DNA from 2 places in the Exiguobacterium sp. s36 genome. Region 2 is predicted to be linked to the other one. Evidence: riboswitches for the same ligand, from Rfam matches in the RefSeq annotation. Region 2 holds a riboswitch; the other holds the start of a gene.
The links. Region 2 has a riboswitch for S-adenosylmethionine ahead of KNP95_RS05345 (2,3-diketo-5-methylthiopentyl-1-phosphate enolase). Riboswitches for the same ligand answer to the same signal wherever they lie in the genome.
Positions count from the first base shown of each region.

Region 1: it holds a riboswitch for S-adenosylmethionine, as region 2 does, so the genes downstream of both, KNP95_RS02225 (methionine ABC transporter ATP-binding protein) here and KNP95_RS05345 (2,3-diketo-5-methylthiopentyl-1-phosphate enolase) in region 2, are expected to answer to the same signal.

Region 1 covers NZ_JACSLW010000001.1:432,822-444,489, forward strand. The annotation lists gene sufU (Fe-S cluster assembly sulfur transfer protein SufU) at 1-214, opposite strand, end outside; gene KNP95_RS02195 (cysteine desulfurase) at 204-1,424, opposite strand; gene sufD (Fe-S cluster assembly protein SufD) at 1,426-2,694, opposite strand; gene sufC (Fe-S cluster assembly ATPase SufC) at 2,707-3,468, opposite strand; gene KNP95_RS02210 (MDR family MFS transporter) at 3,641-4,855, opposite strand; gene KNP95_RS02215 (MetQ/NlpA family ABC transporter substrate-binding protein) at 4,957-5,790, opposite strand; gene KNP95_RS02220 (methionine ABC transporter permease) at 5,820-6,482, opposite strand; gene KNP95_RS02225 (methionine ABC transporter ATP-binding protein) at 6,472-7,500, opposite strand; SAM riboswitch class I at 7,578-7,683, opposite strand; gene KNP95_RS02230 (thioredoxin family protein) at 8,136-8,393, opposite strand; gene KNP95_RS02235 (PTS sugar transporter subunit IIC) at 8,581-9,633, shown strand; gene gcvH (glycine cleavage system protein GcvH) at 9,676-10,059, opposite strand; gene KNP95_RS02245 (arsenate reductase family protein) at 10,099-10,461, opposite strand; gene KNP95_RS02250 (hypothetical protein) at 10,507-11,235, opposite strand; gene KNP95_RS02255 (acyl-CoA dehydrogenase family protein) at 11,323-11,668, opposite strand, start outside.
Region 2 covers NZ_JACSLW010000001.1:1,063,110-1,074,777, reverse strand. The annotation lists gene pta (phosphate acetyltransferase) at 208-1,197, shown strand; gene KNP95_RS05385 (DUF2711 family protein) at 1,274-1,993, shown strand; gene KNP95_RS05380 (rhodanese-like domain-containing protein) at 2,030-2,329, shown strand; gene KNP95_RS05375 (hypothetical protein) at 2,305-2,493, shown strand; gene folE2 (GTP cyclohydrolase FolE2) at 2,529-3,437, opposite strand; gene KNP95_RS05365 (TerC family protein) at 3,705-4,538, shown strand; gene KNP95_RS05360 (1,2-dihydroxy-3-keto-5-methylthiopentene dioxygenase) at 4,576-5,109, opposite strand; gene KNP95_RS05355 (methylthioribulose 1-phosphate dehydratase) at 5,123-5,740, opposite strand; gene KNP95_RS05350 (2-hydroxy-3-keto-5-methylthiopentenyl-1-phosphate phosphatase) at 5,737-6,387, opposite strand; gene KNP95_RS05345 (2,3-diketo-5-methylthiopentyl-1-phosphate enolase) at 6,384-7,541, opposite strand; SAM riboswitch class I at 7,611-7,712, opposite strand; SAM riboswitch class I at 7,918-8,020, shown strand; gene mtnK (S-methyl-5-thioribose kinase) at 8,102-9,253, shown strand; gene mtnA (S-methyl-5-thioribose-1-phosphate isomerase) at 9,250-10,284, shown strand; gene KNP95_RS05330 (sugar ABC transporter substrate-binding protein) at 10,277-11,353, shown strand; gene KNP95_RS05325 (sugar ABC transporter ATP-binding protein) at 11,353-11,668, shown strand, end outside.

The DNA of each region.
Region 1 (11,668 bases), 630 kb from region 2:
CCGAGGCGAGACTGATCGAACAGCCTTCACCTTCGAACTTGGCATCTTTCACGATTCCGTCCTCGACTTGGAGTTGGAGTCGGAGTGAATCCCCGCACGTCGGGTTGTTCAAGTCGACCGTCACGCCATCTTCGATGACGCCACGGTTTCTTGGGTTTTTATAATGATCCATGATGACCTGTCGGTACAACATGTCGAGATTGTTAAAACTCATAATTGAAATACTCCTTCGTTTGACGTAGCCCTTCGATGAAGCGGTCGACTTCTTCTTTCGTATTGTACAAGTAGAAGCTCGCTCGGGCTGTCGATGATTGCTTCAGGAGGCGCATGAGCGGCTGGGCACAGTGGTGGCCGGCCCGGACCGCGATGCCTTGCATATCCAATACGGTCGCAAGGTCGTGTGCGTGCACGTCACCTAAGTTGAACGTGACGAGTCCAACGCGTTCCTCAGGCCCGTAAATCTCAATGCCTTCAATCGTACGCATCTGTTCGATGGCGTACGTCGCGAGCGCCCGTTCGTGGGCCTCGACGTTCTCAAGACCGAGGTCTTCTAAAAAGTCGATGGCTGCTGCCAAACCGACGGCGCCAGCGATAATCGGCGTCCCCGCTTCGAACCGGTACGGGATGTCTTTCCACGTCGACTCATACAAGTCGACATAATCAATCATCTCGCCACCGAATTCGACCGGTTCCATGTGTTTGAGCAACTGCTTCTTCCCGTATAAGACGCCGATTCCGGTCGGACCGAGCATCTTATGGCCTGAGAAGGCGAGGAAGTCGCAATCGAGTGCTTGCACGTCAAGTTTCCGGTGCGGTGCGCTTTGCGCCGCATCGACGACCATGACCGCACCTTTTTCATGGGCGAGCTTCGCCACGTCGGCGATCGGGTTAATCGTGCCGAGCACGTTCGAGACGTGACTCATGGCGACGATTTTCGTCCGGTCCGACAAGACGGCACGGACCGCGTCGAGCGTGACCCGACCGTCCGGCGTCAATTCGACGTAACGGAGCGTGGCCCCTTTACGCTTGGCGAGCTGTTGCCACGGAATCAAGTTGGCGTGGTGCTCCATCGGTGTGAGGACGATTTCGTCCCCCGCGCCGACGTTGGCATCCCCGTAGCTTGACGCGACGAGGTTAATCGCCGTCGTCGTCCCGCGTGTGAAGATGATTTCTTCTGGGACGGCGGCGTTGATGAATGAACGGACGCGCTCCCGCGCCCCTTCATACGCATCCGTCGCGTGCGTCCCGAGCGTATGGACGCCCCGGTGCACGTTCGAGTGGATGCGGCGATAGTAATCCTCGATCGCCTCGATGACAGCGAGCGGCTTTTGGGAGCTCGCCGCACTGTCGAGATAGACGAGCGGATGACCGTTGATTTCCTGATCTAAAATCGGGAACTGTTTACGAATCGAGGCATCGATCATCTTAACGTACTTTCCCTTCGATGACTTCACGGAGACGGTCTTTGACCGACTCGATCGCGAGTTGCTCGACGACCGGGTTCAAGAATCCGTGAATGATCAACCGTTCGGCTTCTTTGCGTGACAGACCGCGGCTCATCAAGTAGTAGAGTTGCACGTCGTCGACGCGTCCGACCGAAGCGGCGTGACCTGCCATGACGTCGTCCTCATCGATGAGGAGAATCGGGTTCGCGTCGCCACGTGCCTTTTCAGACAACATGAGGACACGTTCCGTTTGAACGCCGTTCGATTTCGAAGCGCCATGGTGAATCATCGATGTCCCGCTGAAGATGGCCGTGGCCGAATCTTTTTGGACACCGTGAATCAAGATGAACCCTTCTGAAGACTTCCCGAAATGGTCCGTCCGGATGTTGAAGTTTTGTTTCTGTGCGCCACGACCGATCGTGACGGCTTTCGTGTCTGAGAACGTGTTGTCTCCGACGAGGTGCGTTTTCGTCTCGACGACCGAGTTGCCGTCGTTCATGTGTCCGAGCGCCCATTCGAGGCGTGCGTTCTCATAGACGACACCGCGGCGGTTCATGAACGAGAGGGCCGACTCAGCAAGCTGATCGACACCACCGAAGACGACTTTCGCGTTCGCGGCAGCGAACACTTCTGTCACGGCGTTGACCGTGTGCGGCTCGTACGTGTTCGAGAGGAAGCTCTCGACGTACGTCAATTCACTGCCTTCGTCTGCGACGATGATCGTGTGGTGATAGAGCGCACCGTTCGCTTGTTCCATCGTGAAGATGGCTTGAAGCGGGTCTTTTAATTGTACGTTCTTCGGTACGTATAAGAACGCACCGCCGTTCATGAGGGCAGCGTTCAACGCAGACAAACGTTCTTCGTCCACGCGGACACCTTCCGTCATGAAGTACTTCTCGACGAGCTCTGGATGTTGTTCCATTGCTTCGTTGATGCCCATGAAGAGGACACCTTCTGGCGTTGCAAGTTCGTTGTAGACGACATGACCGTTGCGTTCAACGAGCACGTTTGTGCGATGGTCTCCAAGAAGTGCTTCGATTTCAGGCGTCAAGCCGTCGTGCTTCGTGAGTTCGACGTCTCCAGAGACGAAGTCCCATTTATCAATCTTGATTTTTTCAACTTTTGGCAAGGCGAGAGTCGGCGCAAGTTCTGCTGCTTCTTTGCGACGGTTGACCATAAATGCTGGTCCACCGAGCGCCTCTGCACGTGCCGCTACTGCTTGTGCATCCAATTCAAATTGTACGGTCATCGTACAGCCTCCTTACGCTTCTGTGTCTACTGTCATTCCAAGATCTTGCTTCACCCAGTCGTAACCTTCAGCTTCGAGTCGTTGTGCAAGCTCTTTGCCACCTGACATGACGATTTTCCCGTCCATCATGATGTGAACAAAGTCTGGCTCGATATAGTTGAGGAGACGTTGGTAGTGCGTGATAATCAAGCAACCGAACTCTTCTGAGCGCATTTCGTTGACGCCTTTGGCGACGACTTTGAGCGCATCGATGTCAAGACCTGAGTCAATCTCATCGAGGATGGCGATGTTCGGTTTGATCATCATCATCTGAAGGATTTCGTTACGTTTTTTCTCTCCGCCTGAGAAGCCTTCATTCAAATAGCGGTGTGCCATTTCTGAAGGGATTTCAAGGACATCCATCTTCGCATCGAGTTCACGGATGAACTTCATGAGCGAGATTTCTTGACCTTCTTCACGGCGCGAGTTGATTGCTGAACGCAAGAAATCGGCATTCGTGACACCACTGATTTCAGCAGGATACTGCATTGCGAGGAACATTCCGGCTTGTGCGCGCTCGTCGACTTCCATGTCGAGTACGTCTTCGCCGTTCAAATCAACGCTTCCGCCTGTGACTTCATACAATGGATGACCCATAAGTGCCGATGCGAGTGTAGATTTACCCGTCCCGTTAGGACCCATGATGGCGTGAATTTCGCCACCTTTAATTTCAAGATTCAGACCTTTGACGATCTCTTTTCCTTCGATTGAGACGCGGAGGTCATCAATTTTCATGTGTGGTACGTTAGACATTCGGATACCCCTTCCGTTTTCTCGCCATTTTTGGCGTAGATTAGATATATTCTAATCTTAATCTAGGCAATTTTTTATTTCAAGCGACTCACCTTATTATTCATTCTCAATAAAACATAAATGTTGAGAATGAGAATATCGGGAAATCAAGACTTTATCCAACTTTTTCCTCGATTAAGGCTAAACTTGCTTTCCGTTCTTTCAAGGCGCCGGCGAAAAAGAAAGATCCACACGCCGTTAAAACGGCCAAGCTTCCAAACACTGGAAACGCTGCATTGTCAAACCCATCGAGCAAGAGTCCACCGATGACGGGACCGATCGTCTGACCGAGCGCCGTCAATCCCATCGCTCCGAAATACGTCCCGCGCAGATGGGCCGGTGCCAATTCGTCCGTCAACACGTCCGTCATCGTGAACATGAGCACCTCGCCAACCGTGAAGATGACCATCGCGACGAATAAGATCCACGTCTCGGTCGCGAAACCGATGAGCAGGAGTCCGGTCGATAGCGTGCCGACTCCGAAAAAGAGCGACTTAATCGGCGACACGCGAATCCCGAACCGCATAATCGGATACTGTACAACGAGCACGGTAATCGCATTGACCGTCAACAGATAGGCGAACAAGCGCGAGCCGTCACTGAAGCCGTCATGGAAAGCGATGAACTGCGGCAACGTCGCATTGAACTGACTATAGCCGATGATGGCAAAAATCATCCCGATGATAACGAAGCGGAACGTCTTATCTTGTTGTAACACACGGAACGTCTCCGTCAAGCGCGGCCGGACTTTGACACCGTCGCCTTCCTCGAACGGATACTTCCGGAACAGCGTCGAGATGACGAGTCCGTATAGCACGTAGACGCCCGTCACAACGAAGAAGGCGCTCTTCGCACCCGTGAGCGACAAGACGACCGCGAGCAATGGTCCGATTGCCGCCGCAATGTTGATTAAAAAGTAACGGACGTTATAGACGATGACGCGCTGGTCCGGCTGCGTCGTATCACTGATGAGGGCGCGGGACGCCGGTTCGAGGAACGACCGTGACACGCCCATAAGTACCGAGAACATATAAAACCAATATAACTCTGTCACGAGTGCGAAACCGCTGAACGTCAAGGCGTTCAAGACGATGCCGATCAGCATCAACTGTTTGCGCCCATAGCGATCGGACAGCGTCCCCCCGAAAAAGCTCATGAACAACCCCGATAGCGCCGAGATGGCGAACACCGTCCCGATCACGCTCGCCGAGAAGCCGAGCGTCGCGAGATAAATCGCAAAAAACGGCATGACAAAAAATGTCGACAGCCGGGCAAAAAATGTGCCAAACAAGACACCCAGCGTCAGCGGATGAATGTGTCGTATGTTCATCCGGATCCCCCCTTTTCCTACATATATGTAGTGTACTTCTATTGGTGAACCAAAACTACTCCAAATAAAAAAGGCCCGGGATAGCCCGGGCCTTGCTAAAATTATTGTTTGACCGGTACGACCGCACCTTTGTACTCATCCAAGATCCACTGTTGTGTCTCTTCTGACGTGAGGACTTCGAGGAGAGCCTTGACGCGCTCGTCATCTTCGTCGCCTTCACGTGTGACGATCAAGTTGACGTAAGGTGAATCTTCGCCTTCGAGAGCGATCGCGTCTTCGAGCGGGTTGAGGCCGGCATCGATCGCGTAGTTCGTGTTGATGAGGACCGCGTCCCCTTCACCGTTGTTGAACGCTTGCGGGAGAAGTGCCGCTTCGACGTCTGTCTTGAATTTCAAGTTTTTCGGGTTGTCGACGATGTCTGACACCGTCGCGTCTACTGTTTTGCCTTCCGCGAGCGTGAGCAAGCCTTCCGATTGGAGCATCGTGAGGATTCGTCCGTGGTCAGCGACCGACGAGCTCATGATAACTTCAGCGCCGTCTGGAAGCTCATCGAGTGAGGCGTAGTCTTTTGAGTACACACCAATTGGCTCGATGTGGACGCCACCGGCTGAAGCGAATTTGTAGTCTTTGTTTTCAGCCATTTGCGACTCGAGGTACGGCTCATGTTGGAAGTAGTTCGCGTCCAATTCACCGTCTGCGAGTGTCTTGTTCGGAAGGACGTAGTCTTGGAACTTCTTGATTTCGAGCGTATAGCCCTTCTCTTCATACTCATCTTGCACGTGCTCTAAAATCTCAGCGTGCGGGACATTCGATGCGCCGACGACAAGTGTCTTGTCATCGCCTGAACCTGATTCTGAATCCCCACCGCCACAAGCCGCGAGAATCGTGAGTGCTGAAGCTGCCGTTAAACCGAGTACTGTTTTCCATGATTTCATTATAAAACCCCTCCAAATTTTCTATTTGATTAAGCGGAACGCTTATCGATTACAGATACGAGTCGATCGCCGATGAACTGGATGACGAAGACGATGACCAAGATTAAGACGGTCGCGACGAACGTGACGTCACTTTGTGAGCGCTGGAACCCTTCGAGGAAAGCCAAGTTCCCGAGTCCCCCGCCGCCGACGACCCCTGCCATCGCCGTGTAACCGACGATCGCGACGATCGTGACCGTGATGCCTGACACGATGGCCGGCAATGCTTCTGGGAACAATACTTTATAGACAATCTGCCATTTTGTTGCTCCCATTGATTCGGCCGCCTCGATGACACCGCGGTCGACTTCGCGAAGCGCGAGCTCGACCATCCGCGCATAGAACGGGGCCGCACCGATGATCAGTGCCGGCAGTGCTGCCGTTGACCCGAGCATCGTCCCGACGACGAGTAACGTGAACGGGATGAGCAAGATAATCAAAATGATGAACGGGATTGACCGGAAGATGTTGACCACCGCGCTGATGACCGTGTAAATCGGACGGTTCTTCATCATGAGCGGCTCATTTGTGACATATAAAAGCATCCCGAGGGCGAGACCGATGACGAACGTCGCGGCTCCGGCGACGAGCGTCATATAGAGCGTCTCCCACGTCTGTTCTAACATGACTTGCCAATCTACATTAGGAAACATCGCTTTCTACCTCCACTTCCACTGCCTGTGATCGGATTGAGGCGATGGCCCGCTCGACTTCAGCCGGCTCTCCGATCAATTGGATGAATAATGTCCCGAGGGCACCGACCTGTGACTGCGTCACCTTCCCGCCGATGATGTTGAAGCCGATGTCATGCTGCTTCAATACTTCCGACAGAATCGGTTGTTCGGCCGTCTCGTTCAAGAATTTGAGCTTGACGATTTGACCGCTCGGATAACGAGTTTTCAAATGTTCGAACGTGAGCGACATGTCTTCGACCGCGCCGATCTGCTTGACGAACTCTTTCGTAATCGGCTGTTCCGGGTGTTGAAACACGTCGGCGACTTGTCCGGTCTCGACGACCTTTCCGGCCTCCATGACGGCGACACGGTGACAAATCTTTTGGATGACGTGCATCTCATGGGTGATGAGGACGATCGTCAAACCAAGTTTCTTGTTGATGCTGACGAGCAGTTCGAGAATCGAATCCGTCGTCTTCGGGTCGAGTGCGCTCGTCGCTTCATCGCAGAGGAGCACTTCTGGATTCGTAGCGAGCGCACGGGCGATCCCGACTCGCTGCTTTTGGCCGCCTGATAGTTGTGACGGATAGCTGTCTTCTCGTCCGGCGAGGCCGACGAGCTCGACGAGTTCTTGGACGCGGCGTTTGCGCTCGCTCGCCGGTACCCCGATGAGTTCGAGCGGGAAGCTGATGTTCTCAGCGACTGTGCGCGACCATAACAAGTTGAAGTGTTGGAACACCATCGAGACGTTTTTACGTACCCCGCGTAGTTCCTTTGGTGTGAGTTTCGTCAGCTCGCTGCCGGCGACCACGATTTCACCACTTGACGGTGCCTCGAGTCGGTTGAGCAAGCGGATGAGCGTCGACTTCCCCGCCCCTGAATATCCGATTATTCCAAAAATTTCGCCGCTTTCGATCGTAAGCGACACATCATCGACCGCCTGGACCCGACCGTTTTTCGTGTCGAACCATTTGGCCACATTGCGTAATTGAATCAATCCATTTCCCTCCTGACAACAAAAAAAGTACGCACGTTTGAGCAAACGTGCGTACTTTATCGTACGGACAACGATTGCTCTCATCTTCCAAGGTATACACCTTGCTGGAATTAGCACCATTTCGGATTGCTCCGCGGTTGCTGGGCGTCATAGGGCCAGTCCCTCAGCCTCTCTTGATAAGAGTGGTTGCGTATTCGATTAGCCTTATCATAGCGACATATTATTTTCATGTCAAACTATTTTATGCGAAAAAATAAAAAAGGTGCCATCCGAGGATGACACAGAACGTAGCACCTTGAGTCACTGAAGGACAACCCATAGATGAACCTCTTTTGCCCGATCAGAGCATTCATCCTTATATGGGGGATTTTTACCCAACCATCACTCGGTCTTCGAACGGACCATGCAATTACGCGACCGGTGCCCCGACGCTTGATTTTTTTGGGGGACAATCGAAGGGAAGGTCCACCTGAAATCGCGTAAGCTCATGCAGCGGTTGTTCGAAAACGTCTTGATGACGGGAAAATCTCGTCCTATGTTGTGTTCAAGTAAGATGTTGTAATGAATATATCATTCGTGAACTTTCTGTGTCAACTGATTATTTAAAATTTTCAGATTATTCTAATCATCCTATCTCATTTAACGAAAGATAGGACGTGCTGGACGTTTTGAAACGCGTACAAACGATCGCGAACTTGGCCATTCTCCAGCTTCAATAGCGCCGGGACACTCATAACCTGATATGCCTCGAGCTCGTTCGGAATAAAGTTGGCATCGCATTTTTCAATCTTCAATTCTGGGTCGACCGCCTCGACGACCGAGAGCATCCGCTCGGCCACGGCGCATGTACCGCACATCGGGGCGTATATATATAAGAATCCGTCTGTCATCATGTTGCTCACCTCTCTTCTAAGTATATGAATCCGGCCCAGTCGGTTCAAAAGTTGTGCTCAAATGGAAAATTCTGAACATTTCAACATTTCTTGTTGACGCTCGGCAGAAAGAGGCATAGTATGGTCATTAACTTTATCGCTTTTGTACATAACAGCAAACCAGTAGAAAAGGACAGGTGAATCCCCAATGACGGAAGAGAAGCTTACCGGAAAACAATTTTTAATGAACGTCTTGAACGGCCTCAGTCTTGCCATTCTCATCGCCCTCATCCCGAGCGCTTTGCTCGGTGAATTAACGAAAGCCATCTTGCCGTATTTTCCGTCCTTGCAGTTCATCTTAGATGCGACGACGATTGCGATGCGCCTCTTACCGGTCATCATCGGTGTCGCCGTTGCCATGCAGTTCGGACGATCTGCGCTCGAGGCCGGGACGATCGGCATCGCGACCCAGGTCGGGAGTGGCGCCATCCGCATCGAGGAAGGCGCGTTCCTCATGGCCGGAATCGGTGACGTCATCACGGCCGGTGTGACGGCCGCTCTCGCGACGTTCCTCGTCATGCAGTTGTCGCCACGCCTGAAGACATACACGGTGCTCGTTTTGCCGATGACGATCATCGTCGTCGCGGGAGGCATCGGCGCGTTCCTACTCACCTACATCTCACAGATTACGACGTACGTCGGAACGATCATCATGACGATGACTGAACTGCAACCGATCGTGATGGGCATGTTAATCGCGATGGCGTTCTCGCTCATCATCGTATCGCCAATCTCGACGGTCGGGATTGCCACAGCCATCAGCCTGTCTGGTGTCGCTGCCGGGGCCGCCAACCTTGGCGTCGTCGCTGCCGGCTTCGGTCTCGCCATCGCTGGCTGGCAGATGAACGCGACCGGAACGTCGATCGCCCACTTCCTCGGCTCACCGAAGATTCAAATGGCGAACTTCGTCCGTCGTCCGATTATGATGTTGCCGGTACTCGCCAATGCGGCCATCCTTGGAGCGCTCGCAGGTATCCTTCGGATTGAAGGCACACCAATCAGTGCCGGATTCGGCGTCTCGGGTCTAATCGGTCCGGTCAACGCCTTGCATTTGATGCCGGGAGGATTCGCGCTCTGGAACGTCATGCTCGTCGTCGTCTTATTCGGGCTCATCCCAATCACACTCGGGATTCTGTTCTATCGTTTGTTCAACCGGACGTCGCTCATCGAGCCTGATCATTACCGTCTCGACTTCGATTAATCAAAAAAACCCGGCTTCTCGTAAAGAGAAACCGGGTTTTGTTTAGCCTTGAATCATCGCTTCGTATTCTTCGGCTGACATGAGCTTGTCGACGTCTGACGCGTCGTTCAACTCGACTTCGATCATCCAAGCGCCTTCGAACGGTGCTTCGTTGACGAGTTCTGGTGAATCGGCGAGTGATTCGTTCACCGCTGTGATTTTCCCAGAGATCGGTGCATAAAGCTCCGAAACCGTCTTGACCGATTCAACCGAACCGAACGGCTCGTCGAGTAAGATCGTGCCACCGACTTCAGGAAGTTCGACAAAGACGATATCCCCTAGTTCGCTTTGTGCGAAATCCGTGATCCCGATGCGGGCGACGCTTCCGTTCACTTCCACCCATTCGTGCTCTTTTGAATAACGTAGATTGGCAGGTACTTTGCTCATCTTAACTTCCCCCTCAAATGAATTAGACTCACACGAGTATTATAGCACTTCGCCCCAAACGTCTGTAAACGACTTTTCTGAAAATCCGACAGTTGATTTTTGACCATCTGTCACGATTGGGCGCTTTAAAAGCATACCATTGCTCGCAAGAAGCTCGAGTTGTTCGTCTTCTGATAGATTTGGTAGCTTGTCTTTAATGCCTTCGTTCCGATACACTTGTCCGCTCGTATTGAAGAATTTTTTAAGCGGGAGACCCGACTGTTTCCATAGCCCAGCCAACTCGCCTTTCGACGGCGTCGCCTCGACGATATGGATATATGTATAGTCGATGCCGTTCTCTTTCAACCACTTCTCTGCTTTTTTACACGTACTGCATGGCGGATAGCCATATAGTGTCACCATGTTCATCACCTCTCCTGTTACTGTAGCATATTCCGATTCGTCGGTTCACGTTTCAAGCAAGCGCACAATCTCTTGCTTGAGCGCCGGATTGACCGAGTGGTGCGCCTCGATGTGGCGGAGGATGGCTGCGGCCGCCTCGACCGATTTTCCGTAACCGGGTAACCACTCCTGTAGACGTGCGACGAGCTCCGGATGTGTCCCTTCGACCCGTCGCGTCGGGTTGAACGGGTCGCTCGTCTCCCCGTACGCGATTAACACGTTGTTGACAGCCGCGACTTGAATGAGTTCGAAGCCAGCGAGCTGTTCACCGCGCCGTTCCCGGAGCAGTCCGACGTATAGGTTCGTCAGTGCCTCCTCGTAGCGATGTGCGGCGTCTGAAGGGCGTGTAACAAGCTTCGGCGTCGCAAACGTATCGAGCGCCTCGTCACGCTGCCAAACGACACGACCCGGTGTATAAGCGATTCCAGGCATCTCTACGATCTCGAACACGGCGAACTCGGCGTAAATGCCGTCCTCATACATGACCTTGTGCCCGTCTTTCGTGTTTTGGAACTGGTACGCCAACGGCTCGACCGCGAGCCAGTCCAAATTGTCGATGAAGCGGGCCTTATGCCCGTCCTCGACGATCAAAAAGAAATCGAGGTCCGAATAGTCGTCGAGCCGATCCATCTCAAGTCCAATTGAACCGAGCGCGAGGAGCATGAGCGTGCCCTCATGCTTGGCGACCGAGCGGCCGATTGCATCCATCCGTTCTAATAAGTAATCTCGTTTCATGCGTATCCCCTCCTTCGTCCATTGTATCGTTCGCAGACAGCAAAAAGAAAGGGCCGACCGCGTCCGGCCACCCTTTCTCTCGCTTGCTTATACGATGAACTTGTTCGCTTTGATGAGGCTCGCTGCGACTTCGCGCTTCGTGCCGATGACGTTGATCGGCTGATAGCGGCTGAACTTCTTCATCGCCGACAAGAGCATGCGCTGCTCGTCGCCCGATGCGGCCGCATACAAGACTTCTTTCGCCATGAGTTCGACTTGCTTGAACACTTGCTCGGCGAAGATTTCTGTATAGCGGACTTTCTGCTGGTTCTTCTCAGCGCCTGTGCGAGCGATGGCTTTCTCCGTCCGTGCGATGGCCGCTTCAAGCGCATAGATGGCGCTGATGATGTCGGCAATCTTCGCGAGGATCTCTTGCTCGTTTTGGAGGGCCTGC
Region 2 (11,668 bases):
TGAAAACGGCTTCACAATGGGCTGTATCAGTCGGAAATGGTAAACTGTTCTATTCATATAATGATTGATTTCAAGCGATTTATGACGAAATGGGCAGAATAGTTTATTTTAAAAATCGTACTGTGTATAATAAAACTCGCATATGGACGAGAGCGTCCGAGAGAGAAAAAATCCGATTTCTTCTAATCGAAAAGGAGTTCATTCACTATGAAACTATTTGACACGTTGAAACAAAAAGTCAGCCCGATTCGCCCGACCATCGTCTTCCCAGAAGGGATCGATGAGCGCGTCCTCGGTGCCGCTGTCCGTTTGAAAAATGATGGCATGGTTGAACCGATCGTCATCGGACCAAAAGCTGAACTCGAAGCGGTCGCTTCGAAGCACGGCTTTGACATCTCAGGTTTGACGCAATACGACCCAGCGACGTACGAAGACATCGATACACTCGTCGAATCGTTCGTTGAGCGCCGCAAAGGTAAAGCGACACCGGAACAGGCACGTGAATTGTTGTCGTCAGACGTGAACTACTTCGGTACGATGCTCGTCCACACAGGAAAAGCAGAAGGTCTCGTCTCAGGTGCGATGCATGCGACTGCCGATACGGTCCGTCCGGCCCTTCAAATCATCAAGATGCAAACAGGCATCAAAAAGACGTCAGGCGTCTTCATCATGGTACGTGACGACGAGCAGTACGTCTTCTCGGACTGCGCCATCAACATCGCACCGGATGCGGCTGACCTCGCCGAGAACGCCTACTTGTCAGCGTTGACAGCGAAGACGTTCGGCATCGAGCCGCAAGTCGCGCTCCTCAGCTTCTCGACAAAAGGATCAGCGAAGTCGCCAGAGACAGAAAAAGTCATCGAAGCGACACGTCTCGCCAAAGAGAAGGCGCCAAACCTTCCAATCGACGGCGAACTTCAATTCGATGCGGCGTTCGTACCGAGCGTGGCGGCGAAGAAAGCACCAGGCTCTGAAGTAGCCGGAAATGCGAACGTCTTCGTCTTCCCAAGCCTCGAAGCCGGAAACATTGGCTACAAGATGGTTCAACGTTTCGGCGGATTCGAAGCGATCGGACCAATCCTTCAAGGTCTCAACAAGCCGGTCAACGACTTGTCGCGTGGCTGTAACGAAGAGGACGTCTATAAATTGACGCTCATCACAGCGGCACAAGCCATCGACGAGCGCAACGAAGCGTAAGTCGCAGCATCCTTCCTGAGCGGAGGATGCTTTTTTTGTGGTCACATTGTAAACTATTGGAAAAGGGGGCGAGGAAATGGATGAAGAGGAAGGCATCATCACATTGCCGGAAGGGCATCGGTACGCCATGTTCGGTGGCGGGGATGATTATCCAATTAAAACGTATTACAAAGGGGTGTTCGAAACAGTATTCGTCGTGTTTCATCCGTTTCTGGTCCCGAAAGACGACCCGACCGCGGTTGACCGTTATGTCGAGTTGGATAAAAACGAGGTCGAACAGCAATTTCGGGCCATCACATGGGCAGATATGCGCCGCCGACTTGATTTCGATGACATCAAACGCATCGATCACGCACTCCGGACGATGATTGCGGCGCTGAAACCGCACGCCGAAGATCAAGAAGGTGCGAATCGAATCATCGAATTTTGCAATCGCGAGAACGTACTTCCACCAGGCGAAGGGGAGCTGTCGAATCTTTTAGAGAATCAGGTGTTACGAGCACTTCTTGAGATGGGAGAAGAGTGGATGTGGAGCGGAGACGAGTTCTGCACGGAACGGCATCTCATCAACATTCGGGAGACGCTAACCTCCGATACGTGGGGGATGCGTCATCGGACGTTCTTCGGACATCAACATGATTGGCTCATCGTACCGCCTTGGGATAGCCATTTCACGTTGATTTGTGGCAGCCGAGCTTGGGTCGAGCAGGTGGTCGAGCGGTGCGAACTCGAAGGCTTCTATTGTGATGAAAACACGACAATCAATTGGAGTTTGCTTGATCGAAAACTGAGGTAAACTAGTAGGGGACAACACTATTAAGGGGGAACTACCATGCAAAACATCCATGCAACTGAATTACGTGAAAAGCTTGAGAACGGCGAAACGCTCCATATCATTGACGTGCGCGAACAAGACGAGTACGACGCGGGCCATATCCCGCACGTGCCGCTCTATCCGCTGTCTGAATTTCCTGGCGTCACGGACAAGCTCGCGAAAGATAACGTTTATCACGTCATCTGCCGCTCAGGCGGCCGCAGTGTGACGGCATGCGACTATTTGGAGTCGGAAGGCTATAAGGTCGTCAACGTCGAAGGCGGCATGCTCGCGTGGGACGGCGATATCGAGGCGTGATGCTCGACAATCCATGGGTCGTCATCCCGCTGTTAATCGCACTCTATTTGACCGTCTATACGTTCGTCAAACGAGTCGATGGCGATAAATGGAGGCTCGTCTGGGCTGTCTGGCTCATCGTCATCGTCATGATGTTGACGATTCAGCTCGTCCAAAGTCTATAAAAAACGAGTGAAGCCCGCACAGGCTTCACTCGTTTTTAGTTATCGCGCTTATCGAATGTGATTGAGGCAATCGCATCGTGCTGATGAATCGACTCTTCGTTGCGGCATTCGACGAAGAAGTTGACGACTTGTTTCATTTCATACAAGTCAGCCGCGATCAAGCGGACCATGTCTTCGACGAAACGCGGGTTCTCGTACGCGATTTCCGTGGCACGCTTCTCATCCGGACGTTTCAAGACAGGGTGAAGCGGGGCCGATGCGTTCGACTCAGCTGCCTCAAGAAGCGCGAGACGCCAGTCGAAACCGTCGAGCGATGCTTCATCGAGACCGGCTTCAATCGTGATGTAGCCGCGTTGGTTGTGGGCGCTGTACTCGCTGATTTCTTTCGAGCATGGGCAGAGCGTTGTCACGTTGATGACGAGACCGACCGTCACGCTTGCCATCCCTGTCTCGAGGTTGTACGTCACGTTGTGCATGACGTCCGCATTCATGAGACCGCTGAGACCTGTGGCCGGGGCTTTCCGGCTGAAGAACCATGGGTAACGGACCGTCAATTGACCTTCCGTCTGTTCCATGCGCTCGGCGAGTTCTTGCGCGAACTCGATGAGCGAGCGGTTCGATAACGTCCAGCCTTGCGTGTGGTACGCGTCGAGCTGTTCTGTCAGACGTGACATGTTGATGCCTTTACGGTCTTGGACGAGCGAAGTCGTCAACTCGAACGTGGCGACCGTCGCTTGGATGCCGTCTGGCGTCTCGATGTTGACTGGGTGTTTGACGTTTGAGATGCCGACGCTGTCAAGCGCGAACAAGAAGTTTTTTGGTGTGTTTTGTAGATCGACCATTTTATCTTTTTCAGTTGGTTTCGTGCCTTTGATGGGCGGGACCGAACCGAATAATTTATGTCGTTCTGCTTTAGTAGGTAAAGCGACATGGCTTGTAGACATAATCGGATTCTCCTTTTTTGAGAGGGCAAATGACTGCCACTCGTTCTTGTTAGGATTTTATCACGAAATGTACATCGACCGGGTACCATTTTGCTCTCTGAACATGCTTTGAACGTGCTTTGCATGTCCTCATAAATAAAAAAACTTCAGCAATTGAAGAAAAGAAGATTGATTTCGTGTTAAATCGGGAATAAAATGTTCCTGTGAACTTAAAAAATAGATCACTGTTAAATATGAAGGAACACAACAGAAAAAGGGGATGTTTTAATGGATTGGCAGTTAATCCTGCAGTACGCCTGGATCATTGTCGTACTCGTCGGTCTAGAAGGGCTACTTTCTGCAGACAACGCACTCGTCTTGGCGGTTATGGTCAAGCACTTGCCGCGGACGGAACAGAAGAAGGCACTATTTTACGGCTTGCTTGGAGCGTTCGTTTTCCGCTTCATCGCATTGTTCCTAATCTCATTCTTGATCAACGTCTGGCAAGTCCAGGCGCTCGGTGCGCTTTACTTGATCGGAATGAGTGCACGACATCTGTATATGACCTATAAGGCCCGCAAGCTAGAGCCGAAACAAGATCTCGCTGCTGAGGCGAAAGAAGAGACGGCTGTCACAGAGAAGCCGGTCACGAAGAAAGAATTCTGGTGGACGGTTGCTAAAGTCGAGTTTGCCGACATCGCCTTCGCGGTCGATTCGATTCTCGCAGCGGTCGCGCTCGCGGTCAGCTTGCCGCCACTCGGTCTCGGTGAAATCGGTGGGATCGACTCTGGTCAGTTCTTCGTCGTCTTGACAGGTGGACTCATCGGGGTCATCTTGATGCGTTTCGCTGCTCGAATTTTCGTCAAACTGTTGCATCAACGCCCATCACTCGAAACAGCTGCTTTCATCATCGTCGGCTGGGTCGGTGTGAAGTTGACGGTGCTCGTCCTTGAACACCCTGGCTTCAAGGAATTGATTGCCGGTACACCGTTCGCGTTCATGGGTCTTCCGGACGGCTTCGTCCACTCGACGGCGTGGACCGTGTTCTTCTGGTCGGTCATGGTCGGTATCGCGGTATGGGGTTGGTTCTCTTCAAAACCGACAGCCGCTGCCAAACATTAAAAAAATGGTCTCTCGCCTTTGAGCGAGAGACCTATTTTTATGCCTTCACGTCTTGTTTCTCGTAAATCGGCACCCAGCCCTCTGTCGTCACGAAGATGCGGACGGCGACGACTTTGCGGTCGTCTTGGAGCGTGAAGTAGTGGCGCGTGTTCACCGGCACCGAGATGAGGTCGCCGGGGTTGAGCTCGATGTTGAAATAGCCACGTTCGGCGTCATCGATGGCGAAGATGCCATGGCCGCTGACGATGAAGCGGACCTCGTCATCCGTATGATGGTGCTCCTTTTGGAAGTTGACGAGCAATTCGTCCAAGTTCGGCGTCGCGTCTGACAATGAGATGACGTCTGCCGTCTCATAGCCGCGGCGCTCCGATACATCACGAATCTCGTCACGGAACGTCGACAAGATCGCTTGTTTGTCCTCGTCCGTCAACTGATAGTTCTCTTGCAGGTTTTCCGGGAGCTTTGTGATGTCCCACTGCTCATATAAAATCCCGCGAGACTCTAAAAAGGCGCTCACTTCAGTTTGATCGACGTAACGCTCTTCGGTTTGTTGGAAATAGACAGTTGCCATGGTTGGTTCCTCCTTATGAATGGACGCCTAGGGCGCGTAGTTTTAATGTATAGCTGAACAAGAACTCGTAAGCCTCTAAATAGCGTTTGGCCGCGGCCGGGGTCTCGCCCCAGACGGTGATGCCGTGATTGCGAATGAGGACGGCACCGGCGTTTGCGTGAATGTGAGGGGCGAAAGCGGCCGCAAGAGTCGGAATGTCCGCATGGTTCTCGATAATCGGTACGCGGACGACCGCATCCTCGTCCCAGAAGCCGAGCGCTTTGATGATTTCTTGACCGGTGAAGACGACTTCGCCGGTGGCGGCATGGAGCTCGGAGATGACATTATTGTCGACCGTATGGACATGGAGCGAACACGTCGCATCCGTCCGATTGAACACTTCGACATGTAGCAGCGTCTCGGCGGATGGTTTTCCTGTCTGTTCGCCGATTAAGCGTCCGCCCGCATCGACATGAACAAAGTCGTCTGGCGTTCGTTTCCGTTTATCGCGTCCACTCGCCGTGACGAGAAATTCGAGCGGGTCGTCAGAGACGCGAATCGCCAAATTCCCACTCGTTCCGGGGAACCAGTCGCGGGCGGCGAGTTCGTCTTTAATCTCGGCCAGTTCAAGCCAACGTGCCGTAAGGCTCATACGGCCACCTCCTTCAAGTGATGGGTGATGTCGTCAAACGTCTCGAACGGGGCGTAACGGATGCCTGCGTCTTCGCAGAGCGTGATGAGTTGACCTCGGGCGTAGACGAAGTCGGCACGCTTCGCGACCTCGAAGTCGGTCACCGAGTCGCCGATGACGATTAAGCGGTCGGCGGGATTGACGATGCGGCGAGCGAGCGTCGGCTTGCAACAGCCGCAATCGTTCGTGCACTGTTCGTCGCAAGCGTGCGACCACGTGACGGTTACCGTCTCAGCAGAGAAGTCGGCGACGTTGCAGTAGATATGCTCGGGGTCGACGTGGCCTGCTAAAATTGGATGGACGAAAAAGTCCATCCCGCCGCTGACGACGTCAAACTTCCAGCCGTGGGCCCGAACTTGTTCTAAAAATGCCGGGAACCCTTGGCGGAGCGTGATCCGCTCCAACAAATAATCACGGTAAGCCCGGGCAGCCGCGCTCGGCAATAGTTGAAACAGTTGACCGACGCCGGAGCGGATTGAAATCCGTTGTTCGAGGACCGCATCTTTCAACTCGACCCAAGCCGGCGGGGCGAACGCTTTCATCAAGGCGATGATATTGTCTTCCGCCGTGATCGTCCCGTCGAAGTCGCACAGGATATGGATCGTCATCGCGACGCCCACGCCTTTAACGCGGTATCGAGTTCGTCCGTCTGTCCTTCGGTGTGACCGAGGACGTGAGTGATGGCTTGGCGGAAAGCACGGGCCCCGGCGGCTGCACCGTCCGGGTGACCATGAATGCCACCGCCGGCGTTGATGACGACATCTGTCCCGAAATCACGAATGATATCGGCGACAAGCCCCGGATGAATCCCAGCTGACGGGACCGGTAAAATTGGTTTCGACCAATGCGGTTCGGCGCTCAAGTCACGAATCGCGAACGCCTCGTCCCGTGGTGTCGCGAGCGAACCGTACGGAGACGGGAAGAGCGTCAAATCGGCCCCGGCGAGACGTGGGAGTTTACCGAGTAAGAGCGAATGACTGATGGACCCGGTCAAGGCGCCGGCAAAGGCCGGGTGGGCCAAAATCGGCACACGGATGTCTGGGTCGTTCGCAAGTTCGCGCAGTGCGTCAAGACCGTACGTATAGACGTTGAATAGGAGCGCCGTCGCACCGGCCTCGATCAGCCGGAGCGCCTGGTCGCGAAGACCGAACACAGGGCCGCTCAGCGTGATGGCGTAGAGGACACGCTTCCCGGTCGCCTCAAAGTGCGCTTGAATGACGGCCGCTCCGATCCGGGCCCGTTCGAGCGACGGCGTGAGCGGATTGTCGTATAAAATCTCGTCGTCTTTGACGATATCGATGCCGCCGGCGAACTGATCGCGGAGTTGCTGCTCGAGAAACGCGAGGTCACGCCCGATGACGCCTTTGAAGATGCTCATGACGAGCGGACGGTCATGGACACCGAGCAACTCGCGAATCCCGTCGACGCCGAACTTGGCGCCTTTGAAATGAGGGGCGAGCGTTTCGGGCAACGTCAAATCGGTTAACCGAATCGAATCGTCGAGGGATAGTTTCCCGAACGTCGTCGTCAAGATGGATGAAAAGTCAGGGCTGACATTATGTAACGGATAGCGGATCGTGAACCGGCTCGTCGTCTCCGTATGGGTGGTCGATACGACCTCACCCCGGTACGCCTGTAACTGCTCTTGCTCTAAATGACGCAGCTCGGTCCATGTGCCGACGGTCAGCTCGAGGGCGATTTTGTCGGCAATGCTTGCGACCGCATCCGTCCGTTTGATTTCATATGTGGCAGTGATACTCATATGGTTCCTCCTTCCAGGCAAACAAAAAATGACCCCATGCCGAGGCAAGAGGTCATCATAAAAAATGAACTCTTATCTCTCAGCTTTCGCTGCAAGAATTAGCACCGTGCCATCTCTGGTCGGTTGCTGCGACATCATCGGGCTCGTCCCTCCGTCTGCTCTTGATAAGAATGTGATTTGAAGTTGTGAAATTTAATTGAATTTTTACACAGATTCGTCACGTCGTCAATTCCTTTTTTTCCAAAAAAAATATTTTGGGAAGTTGTTTCCATATATGCACAAAAAAAAGACGAGTGGCACGGAGAAAAGGACGTTGACAATTGTGACGTCGAGTCCGTAATATTCATCACATAAGTTCACCGAATCGAATAAACCACTCTTATCGCGAGTTGGCAGAGGGAATTGGCCCGATGACGCCGCAGCAACCGACCATTAGGCACGGTGCTACATCCACCAGACGAATGTCTGACAGATGAGAGGAACAACCATTTTGGCTGTGCCTCTTTCTCGCGGAGAAAGGGGCTTTTTTTGTGGGCAACGTACAGGAAGGGGAAAACATCATGTCATATCAACCATTTACAGAACAGTCTGTCGTCGAGCACGTCCGTCAATTAGGATACTTGCAAGACGGAATCGCCGAGTGTGAGGAAATCGGGGACGGCAATTTGAATCTCGTGTTTCGGATTCGCCAAGGCGAACAGCGCCTAATCGTCAAACAGGCGCTCCCATACGCCAAAGTTGTCGGCGAGAGCTGGCCGCTTACACTCGAACGGGCATGGATTGAACAGTTGGCACTCCGTGAGTTTGCGAACGTGGCGCCGCGTTTCGTCCCGGACGTCCTCGGTAGCGACCGGACGCTCGCCTACACGATTTTAGAAGATCTGTCTGATTATGAGATTGTCCGCATCGGTTATTTGAAAGGGGAGAGCTATCCGGAACTCGCGCGTCATGTCGGTGAATTTTTAGGCGAGACGCTGTTCGCGACGTCGGATTATGCGGCCGGCCCGATCGCGAAGAAGCGGATTGAACGTGACTATTACAACCCGGAACTGTGTGACATCACCGAGAAGCTCATCTTCACCGACCCGTTCAAAGACGCGGAGTCGAACAACATCGAGGCGGCGCTTCGAGAAGATGTCGAACGCCTCTGGCAAGACCAGGCGCTCAAGGTCGAGGTGACGAAACTGAAAGTCGGATTTGTCACGAAACATGAGGCGCTTCTGCACGGTGACCTACATACAGGCAGCATCTTCGCGACCCAACAAGAGACGAAAATCATCGATCCAGAGTTCGCATTTTACGGACCGTTCGGCTTCGACCTGGGCCAAATCATCGCCCATTTGACGCTGTCGACGTTCTATGACCCGTTCAAACGCTTCGAACGTTTCACAGACGTCTTGACGGTGTGGGAGACGTTTGAGAAGACGTTCCGGGCCAACTTTGAGCGCGCCGTCGAACCGTTCAACACGGACGGTTTTGTCGACGAGTTGTTGCGGACGATCTTCAGCGACACGATCGGCTACGCCGGTTGCGAACTCATTCGCCGTGCCGTCGGACTCGCCGGTGTCGCCGATCTCGAGACGTTGCCGGAAGCGACGCGGCTCGAACGAAAACGTGACGCGCTTGCCCTCGGGACGGCGCTCATCAAAGAACGCCACAGCGTCGAATCGATTGACGACTTGGTGACGCTTTTGTCGGGGGTGCGCGTATGACGGTCCAAAACATCCGCTTTAATTCGCAAACGGACGAACTCATCGTATTGGATCAGACGTTGTTGCCGCACGAAGAGCGTTACGTGACAATCGAGACGCTTGAACAGGCCGAACATGCCATCGAGACGCTCCAAGTCCGCGGCGCACCGGCCATCGCTTACTTCGGGGCGTTCGTTCTCGCCAAAGAGGCGGGACGGTTAGTCGATGACCCGGACTTCACGCGTCGGCTCGACCTCGTCGGACGCCGCTTGATTGCGACCCGGCCGACAGCGGTCAATTTGCAAAACGTGATTGAATCGCTCCTTGATTTAAATGTCGGGGACGACTTTGAGGCGATTGCCGAGGAAATCAAACGGCGCGCCATCGCTTTGTACGACCGGGACGTCGATACGTATCGGGCCATCGGCGAGCATGCACTGACGGTGTTGCCGGCCGGAGGGAACGTGTTGACGATTTGCAACGCCGGTGCCATCGCGACATCGCGATACGGCACGGCGCTCGCGCCGTTTTACGTCGGAAAAGAACAGGGCGTATCTTTCAACGTCTTCGCCTGTGAGACGCGGCCGCTCCTGCAAGGGGCACGCCTCACTGTCTGGGAACTCGACCGGGCCGATATCGACGTGACGCTCATCACAGACAATATGGCGGCTTGGACGATTCAGTCAAAACGAGTCGACGCCATCATCGTTGGAGCCGACCGTATCACACGGACGGGTCACGTCGCCAATAAAATCGGGACGTTGCAGCTCGCCGTCCTTGCCAAACATTACGGCATTCCGTTCTACGTCGCGGCGCCGCATTCGACGTTCGATTTGACGGCGGATGACACGATTGAAATCGAGGAGCGGAACCCGTCAGAAGTGACACATATCGGCGGTCAACCGACGGCACCCGTCGGCATCACCGTCTTCAATCCGGCGTTCGACGTCACCACACCGGACCTCATCACCGGACTCATCACCGAGGCGGGTGTGTTCGAACCGACAGAGGCCGCCATCACACATCATGTAGGGGGAACGATTCATGTCTAAAAAACTATTGATTTTGTTATTCACATTCGTCTTGGCGCTCGTCGGTTGCACGAACGAGCAAGCGGCCCCATCGAAGCCGGCCGAGAAGACGGCAGAGACGAAACCCGTCTCGGTATCGAACGGGACGTTGCCGAAAGATATCGATGTCGCCCTCATCATGCAGATGTCGATTGGCACGTTCTCGTCGCAGTATATCAATGGGGTGACGGAACAGGTCGAATCGTTCGGCGGCAACGTGAAAGTGTACAACGCCGACAACGATCTGTCGAAGATGGCGAGCTACGTCGACACGGCGACGACGCAAGGCGTCGATGTCATCTTGATTGACCATGGCCGCGCCGATGCGTTGAAAGAACCGGTCCAACGTGCACTCGACAAAGGCATCAAAGTAGTCGCGTTCGACAACGATTTGACGAACGAAGGCGTGACGGTCATCGACCAGGACGACTATTCGCTCGCCTGGCGTTCGCTCAAGGCACTCGCCGAAGATTTGGACGGTGAAGGCACCATCGTCACGATTTGGGTCGGCGGCTTCACACCGATGGAACGACGCCACACGATTTATGATGCGTTCTTGAAACGCTACCCAGGCATTACGGAAGTCGCCAAGTTCGGTTCGGCGACGAATAATACGGCGCTCGATACACAGAGCCAGATGGAAGCGATTTTGAAGAAGTATCCGGAAGGCGAGATTGATGCCGTATTCGCGATGTGGGACGAGTTCGCCAAAGGAGCGAGCCGTGCCATCAAACAGGCCGGACGTGATGAAATCGCAGTCTATGGCATCGATTTGAGTGACGAAGACCTGCAACTCATGCAAGAGGACGGCAGCCCGTGGAAAGTGACGGCGGCGACCGACCCGGCTGAAATCGGACGCATCCAAGTCCGTTACGCGTATCAAAAATTAGCGGGTGAAAAGACGCCGTCGATTCATTCGGTCGACCCATATCTCGTCGACCGTGACGTCTTGCCGGACGAGAAAGTGACGATGGACGACCTCGGCCAATACGTCCCGAACTGGGGCGCATCAGACGCGGCCTGGTCGGACTGGATGAAGGGGACGGACTGATGTTACGGCTCGAACGTGTCACGAAACGTTATGGCGACGTGACGGTGCTCGACGATGTCAGTTTTACGCTCCGCCGTGGCGAGATTCATGGCTTGCTCGGGTTGAACGGGGCCGGAAAAAGCACGCTCGTCAAGCTGTTGAGTGGCGCCATCATCCCGACGTCTGGGACGGTCGAGCTCGACGAGACGGCGGTCACACTCACACCGGCCGAGGCGATTCGCCGCGGGGTCATCACGGTGTCGCAAGAAGTCGATGACGCTCTCTATCTCGATTTACCGATCTATGAGAACGTCGTGCCGTGGCAGGCGGTCGAAC